2 regions of the Bradyrhizobium sp. 45 genome follow, and region 1 is predicted to be linked to the other one. Evidence: riboswitches for the same ligand, from Rfam matches in the RefSeq annotation. Region 1 holds a riboswitch; the other holds the start of a gene.
The links. A riboswitch is a leader RNA that binds a small molecule or an ion and turns the genes downstream of it on or off. The one in region 1 is predicted to bind cobalamin.

Region 2: linked by a shared signal. The riboswitch ahead of metE (5-methyltetrahydropteroyltriglutamate--homocysteine S-methyltransferase) and the one ahead of IVB42_RS34880 (energy-coupling factor ABC transporter permease) in region 1 are both predicted to bind cobalamin.

The regions. Positions count from the first base shown of each region.
Region 1 covers NZ_JADPIX010000143.1:505,174-509,713, forward strand. Annotated here, with positions in the region: gene IVB42_RS34870 (cobyrinate a,c-diamide synthase) at 1-1,083, shown strand, start outside; gene cobA (uroporphyrinogen-III C-methyltransferase) at 1,080-1,811, shown strand; cobalamin riboswitch at 1,857-2,077, shown strand; gene IVB42_RS34880 (energy-coupling factor ABC transporter permease) at 2,114-2,791, shown strand; gene cobF (precorrin-6A synthase (deacetylating)) at 2,837-3,586, shown strand; gene cobT (nicotinate-nucleotide--dimethylbenzimidazole phosphoribosyltransferase) at 3,602-4,540, shown strand, end outside.
Region 2 covers NZ_JADPIX010000046.1:29,819-34,358, forward strand. Annotated here, with positions in the region: gene IVB42_RS06460 (EAL domain-containing response regulator) at 1-903, shown strand, start outside; gene IVB42_RS06465 (4Fe-4S binding protein) at 1,524-1,727, shown strand; gene IVB42_RS06470 (hypothetical protein) at 1,822-1,983, opposite strand; cobalamin riboswitch at 2,349-2,548, shown strand; gene metE (5-methyltetrahydropteroyltriglutamate--homocysteine S-methyltransferase) at 2,648-4,540, shown strand, end outside.

The sequences.
Region 1 (4,540 bases):
GGCATTGACGCCGATGTCGTGCTGGCCGAAGGCTCAATGGGCCTGTTCGACGGCGTTGCCGCGCGCGGCGTCTGCGGCACCGGAGCGACCGCCGACATCGCAGAGATGCTGGACTGGCCGGTGCTGCTGGTGATCGATCCCTCGGGCCAGGCACAAACGGCGGCCGCGATTGCCGGGGGCCTTCGCGACTACCGCCCCGGTGTGCGCCTTGCAGGCGTCGTGCTCAATCGCGTTGCCAGCCCGCGCCACGAAGCCCTCGTGCGGCGCGCGCTGCTGGATGCCGGCATCGCCGTGTTCGGCGCGTTGCCGCGCCATGCGGAGATCAGCCTGCCGAAACGGCATCTCGGACTGGTCCAGGCCGAGGAGCAGGCGGAGATCGGCAAGCTGATCGACGAGGCCGCGCGCTTCGTTGCCGAGCATGTCGATCTCGACGCGGTGCTGCGTTCGGCGGCCACCTGGTCGCCGCAACCTGCCGCAAGCGGCGTCAACGTGACGCCCCCCGGCCAGCGCATTGCGCTTGCCCGTGATGCCGCGTTCTCCTTCGTCTATCCGCACATGCTGGAAGCGTGGCGCGCGGCGGGTGCGGAGATCTCGACATTCTCGCCGCTCGCCGATGAAGCCCCTGATCCGGTCGCCGATGTGTGCTGGCTGCCTGGCGGCTATCCCGAGCTGCAGGCCGGCAGGATCGCGGCCAATGCGCGCTTCCGCAGCGGATTGCGCGCCTTCGCCGAGACGCGCCCGGTGCACGGCGAATGCGGGGGCTATATGGTGCTGGGCACCGCTTTGACCGACGCCGATGGCATCAGCCACGAGATGACGGGCCTGCTCGGCTTGGAGACGAGCTTTGCCAAGCGCCGCATGCATCTGGGCTATCGTCTGGCCGAGCTCGCCGCGCCGATGCCGGGTCATCAGGCGGGTGCACGCCTGCGTGGCCATGAATTCCACTATTCGACCATAGTCGCGCAGCCCGACACGGCGCTGGCGGTCGTGCACGACGCGACAGGTGCGGTCATTGCCGAGACCGGCTCGCGGCGGGGACAAGCTACCGGCACGTTCTTCCATCTGATCGCGGAGGACCGGTGAGCGGTTTTGTCTCCTTTGTCTCCGCCGGGCCCGGCGATCCCGAGCTGCTCACGCTCAAGGGTGCAGCGCGGCTGCGCGAGGCCGACGTTGTGCTCTATGACGATCTTGCTTCAGGCGCGATCCTCGATCTGGCCCGGCCCGGCGCCAATCTCGTCGCGGTGGGAAAGCGGGCAGGGCGGGCCTCGACCAAGCAGCACCATGTCAACCGCCTGCTGGTCGACTATGCCGTGACAGGCGCGCGCGTGGTCCGGTTGAAGTCGGGCGATGCCGGCATCTTTGGCCGGCTCGAGGAGGAGCTCGAGACGCTGCGTGAAGCGGGCATCGGCTACGAGATCATTCCCGGCGTCACCTCGGCCTGTGTCGCCGCCGCGCAAGCCGGCATTCCGCTGACCCGGCGTCACACCTCGCGCCGCGTGCAGTTCGTGACCGGGGCGGACGTCACCGGCGAGCTGCCGCCAGATCTCAATTGGGCGGCGCTGGCCGATCCGGAGGCGACGACCGTGGTCTATATGGGCCGCCGGACGTTTCCGGCGTTGGTCGTCAAATTGATCGAGCACGGGCTCGCCCCAACCACGCCGGCGTTGTTTGCCGAATCGCTCGGCCGTCCCGATGAGCGGCTGGTCCGCACCACCATTTCGGAACTTGCAGAGCAGCTTGCGCGGGAGGGAGCGGCCTCCACGGCGGCCGTCATCCTGTTCGGCGCGCTGGCGGGGAATTATCCGTCATGACCGCCTCGTCCGCCCGTCGCCCCTTGACGCCCGGCCGGCGAAAGAGGCACACAGGAGACGCATGGTGCTCGACGCGGCGCAAAGCGCCGGAGCATAATCGGGAATGGGGATGGGCGGACCCAGTTGCGGCGCCCAAAACCCCAGCCGCCCCCGCGACTGTAAGCGGTGAGGGACTTCGATCAGCCACTGGGCCGCGAGGCCCGGGAAGGCCGGAGACTCCCAGTGAACCGCGAGCCAGGAGACCGGCCGTGCATGTTTTGAGGCCAAGGCCGTCGGGTGTGACGGCAAGAAGGATCTGAGCCATGCATATCGAACCCGGACTAGTCTCGGACGCCAAGCTCGTATTGAGTTACGCAACCGGCATCGCTGTCGGCGGTGTTGCCCTGAAGCTCGCGGCTGAGACCGTGCGCGAGCAGGGCATCACGTCGTTCGCGGCGCGGACGCTCGCCACCACGGGACTTGTGTTTATCTTCTTCGAGATCCTGCCGCACTTCCCGGTCGGCGTCTCCGAAGTGCACTTCATCCTCGGCTCGACCTTGTTCCTGCTGTTTGGCGCGGCGCCTGCGGCCTTCGGCCTCGCGTTTGGCCTGCTGTTCCAGGGCATCTTCTTCGAGCCGCCCGACCTGCCGCAATATGGCATGAACGTCACCACGCTATTGGTGCCGCTGTTCGGAATCCAGGCGATCGCCACGCGGATCATTTCGAGCAACACGGCCTATGTCGATCTGAAGTACCGCCAGGCGCTGGCGCTTTCGACGACCTATCAGGCGGGCGTCATCGCCTGGGTGGCGTTCTGGGCGATTTATGGCTCCGGCTTCGGCGCGACCAACCTCGCCAACATCGCGACCTTCGCGGCGTCCTATGCGCTGGTCATCGTGATCGAGCCGCTCGCCGATCTCGGCGTGCTCGCGCTGGCGAAGTCGTTGCGCGGCGTCACCGCGCCCGGCCTCGTCACGCCGCGTTTGCACAACGCGGCCTAGAGACAAGCGAACGGGCGGCCATGATGGCCGCCCTTCGCAGCCACGATGCTCACGCTCTCTCTGATAGGCATCGGTTGCGGCGATCCCGAGCAGCTGACGCGCGCCGCGATTACTGCCATCGACGCGGCCGATCTCGTCCTGATCCCGCGCAAGGGGACTACAAAATCCGATCTCGCCGATCTCAGGCGGACGATCTGCGCGGATGCGCTCACCAGCGACAGGACGCGTATTGCCGAGTTCGATCTGCCCGTGCGGGACGCCGCTGAAGCGGACTATCGCAAGGGCGTGGACGATTGGCATGATGCCGTGGCCGCCGTCTGGTCGCAGACGATCGGGGATCATCTCGAAGGCGAAGGCAAGGTCGCGCTGTTGATCTGGGGCGATCCCTCGCTTTACGATTCCTCGCTGCGTATCGCGCGGCGGCTCGATCCCTTGCCGACAATCGAAGTCGTGCCCGGCATCACCTCGATCCAGACGCTGTGCGCGGCGCATGCGATGCCGCTCAACGACATCGGCGAGCCGTTTCTGATCACGACCGGACGCCGCTTGCGCGATGGCGGTTGGCCGGCAGGTGTCGACACCGTGGTGGTGATGCTCGACGGCGGCACGGCATTCCAGTCGCTTGATCCGGCGGGCCTGCACATCTGGTGGGGGGCCTATCTCGGCATGCCCGATCAGATCGTGATGTCCGGCGCGCTGGCCGAGATCGGCCCGCGCATCGTCGCCGTGCGGCAAGAGGCGCGCGAACGGCACGGCTGGATCATGGACAGTTACATCCTCAAGCGCAGGCCGTGAGGCAAGCGAGGCAGCATGCTCCCCGAATGGGTCACCCAACAATGCCCCGATATCTCCGCAGTCCACCGCGAGGCGGCGGTGGCGCGGCAGGCGCAACTGACGAAACCGACCGGCGCGCTCGGCCGGCTCGAGCAGCTCGCGATCGAGCTTGCGGGCCTGCAAGCAACCGAGCAGCCGCGCGCGGCGCGGGTGCCGATCATCATCTTCGCCGGCGATCACGGCATCGTCGCGCAGGGCGTCTCGGCCTATCCGCAGGAAGTGACCATCGCGATGCTGGCGAACTTTGCCTCCGGCGGTGCGGCAATCTCGGTGCTCGCGCGTGAGCTGGGCTCCAGCCTGGAGGTCGTCGACGCCGGCACGCTGGCGCAGGGGGAGATGGCTGGAATCATGACCGACAAGCCGCGCAGCGGTACGCGCGATTTCAGCGTCGAAGCTGCGCTCACCCCCACGGAGCTGGCATTTGCGTTCGAAGCCGGCCGACGTGCGGTGACGCGCGCACAGGCCGGGCAGCCCGATCTTCTGATCTTCGGCGAGATGGGCATCGGCAACACCACGACATCGGCGGCGATCGCGGCCGGCTTGCTCGGCGTGAGCGCCGCGGAGGTCGCGGGCAGCGGTACCGGCATCGACGCGGCCGGCCGTGTGCACAAGGCGCGGGTGATCGACGCTGCAATCGCACGCCATGACATTGCGGGCGCTGCGCCCGAAAAGATCCTGTGCGCCGTCGGCGGTCTCGAGATCGCCGCCATCTGCGGTGCCGTTATCGCGGCTGCACAGCACCGCATCCCCGTGTTGATCGACGGCTTCATCGTGTCGGTCGCGGCGCTGGCGGCGGTGCGGCTCAACCCTTCGTGCCAGCTGTTCCTGCTGGCCTCGCACCAGTCGGCGGAGCAGGGGCATCGGCTGGTGCTGCGCGCGCTGAACGTGCAGCCGCTGATCAGCCTGGATCTCAGG
Region 2 (4,540 bases), on a different contig from region 1:
TCGATCGTCATGACGGCAGTGCAGCAGGTCGGGGGCGAATATGGACTTGATATGCTGCCGCCGCTGAGGACGCCGTTTGCAGCCGAGACGCTGCGCGATCGGGTCGCCATGCTCTTGCCCAGAGAGCCGGCGCCCCGTCCCGCAGTCCATGTCGGAGAAGCCTTACACGCTGGCTGGCTTGAGCTTTGGTATGAGCCGAACTTCGACCCGTGTACCCTCAGCCGCCGCGGCGCCGAGGCGCTTGTGCGAATGCGGCATCCGACCTGGGGCGTTGTTCCACCAGCGTATTTCATCCCGGAGGCTCACGATCCGCATTTTAGGGACTTGTCGCAGTTCGTGATCGACCGCGCGATCAAGGATTGGAAGTATCTTCTGGAGCAGCAAACTTCGACCGATCTCTCCATCAATCTCCCGGCAGCATTCCTGATTGACCCGCAGGCGGTACGCGATCTCTGTCAGCGCATGCCGTCGCACCCCGCTTTCGGCGGCTTGACGATCGAAATCGAGAGCGAGGAAGCGATCCAGAACCTAGATCTCCTGATCGAGGTCGCGCGTGAGGTTCGCTTTCACAACATTGGCCTTGCAATCGACAATATCGGCGCCAATTGGCCGCAGCTGATGGGGCTCGAAAAATTCCCGTTCATGAAATTAAAAGTGGACCGGCAGTACGTCGCCGGTTGCGGAAATGGGCCCCTGAAGCGAACGGTGTGCCGCCATATCGTCGATCTAGCCAAAGAGTACAGTGTGCGCACCGTCGCCGCAGGCGTGGAGAGCCACGCCGACCTGATCGCTGTGACCGAACTCGGCTTCGACCTTGCGCAGGGCCATCTGTTCGGAAAGGCCATGTCGCTGAAGCAATTTGCACAGTCATCTTTCAGCCCTGTTCCACTTCGTCCAAAATAGTTGCATGAGGAGTGACTGAGCACAGCCAGGCAAAGCGTACCAGCGCTGGCCCGCGCGGCCATGCCTACTCGGCACCAGGCATGCGGCTGACAGCAATTAAATCGGCCACTTTGCAAACCCAGTATCGCTTCTCCCGGCCCAACTTCATTTCCCTCCGAAGCGATGCCGAAGGTTATTGTAGCACAAAGCCCTTTTGGCAAGCCTCCAGCGAGTCAATCCGCGGAGTTAACGTTGCAGGCGTGAGCGCGGCTTGGACAAAATCTCCGGTCAGGGCGTGTGACCGGAGGTTTGCCGACATCCGGCGTAGACGTGCGTCGGCTCGCGGCTTCTACTCGCGCCGCCGGTTTCGGGAATCGTCGAGCGTCGCTTGGCCCCGCGCTGCCATGCCAGACAAACCGACGGAAGCTCGCAGCAGTCGAGTCGCGACTGGCTATCGGAGTAGGGGCCCGAGGGCTCGCACGGCTTGATATTGAAGCGGCCCATGCTGTCGCAGATGCAACATGGTCTCAGACCCCGCACAGCACCATTGGGCAAGTTGCCCATCATTGAGCGCGCCTGTCCTTGGCACGGCATTTGAAAGGGATCGCCAATGGCATCGCTCGCCTAAGGAGTCGGAAGGCATGGCTTACAAGATCGTCGCTTCGCAATGTACCGTTTGTGGGGCATGTGAGTTCGAGTGTCCCAACGCGGCGATCAGCCTCAAGCGCGACATTTACGTTATCGATGCAAAAAAGTGTACGGAGTGCGAGGGCCATTCCGACACGCCGCAATGCGCTGTGGTCTGTCCGGTGCCTGACACCTGTGTCCCGTCTAAGACAACATAAGCAGCCCGCGTCCAGAAGGCTTCCGCAAGTCAGCGTGCATCCTGACGTCCGGAACTGTTCCTGCGATGCCGCGCAGGCCAACGTCCAGGCTGCACTACTCGCCAGCGGCGACGGAAACAACGAAGGCGCGGCCAAAGTCGCTCAGCACGTAAGTGCTTGGCACACCGAAGGAGATCATCTTGACCAACGCGACGGAGCGATCGAGCTCACGGCTCGTCGCGGGGTCCGCCGAACACAGGCAGTCCGGCCTGATCATCCGTTTGATCCTGGAGCAATCCGGCCTTGACAATTCCTAAGGAGCCTCATGGCGCTGTGATCAAGCGGATGCCGGCCGAGGATGATCGCAAACGTCCTCGCGGGCGAGTTCGAGAAGCTGCAAAAGACCGGATTTGTCGCGATCACGCAGATGTCGAAGCGCGATCGCGTTCGTTCTGCTTGCGTTGGCTCATCCGAGTACGCCAAGCGGGTGTTGACGGACGCATTCACAAGCGGAGGCTCCACAGATCTAGGCGTTGTTACCAGGCCGGGAGTAAGACCGTTGTGCCCTAGCTGGTACAGCTCGCAATCGCTTGGGCAATATCGCGGCGACACTTAGTAGGTTGACGGATCGATCCTCGTGCGCCTAATGCCAGTCGTCGTGGTCTTCGGATTCGTTTGATCCGGAGCTAAGAGGGAAGCCGGTGCAATGCCGGCGCTGCCCCCGCAACTGTAAGCGGCGAGCCGCTGTCCAACGAAGTCACTGAAGCCATGCGGCTTCGGGAAGGCCGGACAGCAGCGACGACCCGCGAGCCAGGAGACCTGCCTCGACAATATATCGTCCACGGGCGGGGTGTCCCGGTGTGCGCCAAGCAGCTGTCGCTCACGCGATATTCGCTGCATGCGTCCGCCATGGCCTTTGCCCCAATCATGGGGTCTGAGCTATGTCTTTTCTTTCGCTTCCCGTTGCCACACTGGGGACGTCACGCATCGGCCCACGACGCGAACTCAAAGTCGCGCTCGAGAGCTACTGGGCGGGAAACTCCAGCGAAGCCGAGCTCCTCGAGGCGGGGAGTGGACTTCGTGCCGCTAATTGGGCACGGCAGAAATCCCGCGGTGCGACCGTCATTCCTTCGAATGACTTCTCGTTTTACGATCATGTGCTCGATACCAGCCTAATGGTCGGCGCCATTCCCGACGTCTACGGCTGGACCGAAGGTCCTGTGTCGCTCAAGACCTACTTCACCATGGCGCGTGGCGCTCAGGACGGTGGTCACGCTCAGCATGGGCCTGGCGTAGCCGCACAGGAAATGACGAAGTGGTTCGATACCAACTACCACTACATGGTGCCGGAATTTCACCGGGATCAGATCTTTAAGTATTCCTCTCGAAAGCCGATCGAGGAATATGAGGAGGCAAAAAGCCTCGGCTACCAAACGCGCCCCGTCCTAGTTGGCCCAGTCACTTTCCTGAAGCTTGGCAAAAGCGCAAATCCCGCATTCAATCCGCTGTCGCTGCTCGATCGGCTCCTCCCAGTCTATGTCGATGTTCTCCGCGAACTATCCTCGCGCGGTGCTGAATGGGTTCAGCTGGACGAGCCATGCCTAGTGATGGACGTCGACGAAGCATCGCGGGCGGCTGTCCGCCGGGCCTATGCTCATTTCGCAAAGCTTGTGCCGGCCCTTAAAATCATGCTGGCCACATATTTCGGGGCTATCGGCGACAATCTTGAAACAACCTTGGCCTTGCCCGTTGCCGGGCTTCATGTGGATCTGGTTCGGGCACCTGACCAGTTGGACGCAATTGTCGCCACAACCCGTAGAGATCTCGTGGTCTCACTAGGCGTCGTTGATGGTCGGAACGTGTGGCGCTCCAATCTTCCGGCGCTGCTCGACCAACTTGCTCCTATGGTCCAAAAATTGGGCAGGCACCGTGTTCAGATTGCTCCTTCCTGCTCGCTGCTTCATGTTCCGATCGACATTGAGCTAGAGACCGATCTCGATCCCAATCTGAAGACATGGCTGGCGTTCTCAGTTCAGAAGATCAAGGAACTTTCGATATTGGGCAAAGCGCTGGCCGGCCATGCTGCCGAGGTGGCCGATGAACTTGCGCTTTCGGAGGAGGCAGCCGTCACCCGCGAAACATCGCCCGAGATCCACAATGCGAATGTCGCCGGACGAATCGCCGCGATCGACCATAGCATGCTTCGCCGTCGCAGTGCGTTCACCCAGCGTGCCGACGTCCAGCGCGTCGCGTTCGCTTTGCCGATGTTTCCAACGACAACCATCGGATCCTTCCCGCAAACGGCCGATGTCCGGAATGCGCGCGCGGCTCATGCGCGGGGAACGTTGAATGACACGCAGTACGAGCAGCTTCTGAAAGCGGAGACAGCCCGTACCGTGAAGTGGCAGGAAGATATCGGCCTGGACGTGCTCGTACACGGTGAGTTCGAGCGCAATGACATGGTTCAATACTTTGCCGAGCAGCTGTTGGGCTTCGCTTTCACCAAGCATGGCTGGGTTCAGTCTTATGGCTCGCGGTACGTTCGTCCGCCTATCCTGTTCGGAGATGTCTCCCGGCCGAAGCCCATGACCGTTGAATGGTGGCGCTATGCGCAGTCTCTGACCAAAAAACCCGTCAAGGCTATGCTGACCGGACCGGTGACCATCCTTAACTGGTCGTTTGTCCGTGACGACATCTCGCGGCGCGAGACATGCCGACAGATCGCTCTCGCGATCCGAGATGAGGTCATCGACCTTGAGGCGGCTGGAGCGACCATGATCCAGATCGACGAGGCTGCGTTGCGGGAGGGATTGCCGCTACGCAAATCGCAGTGG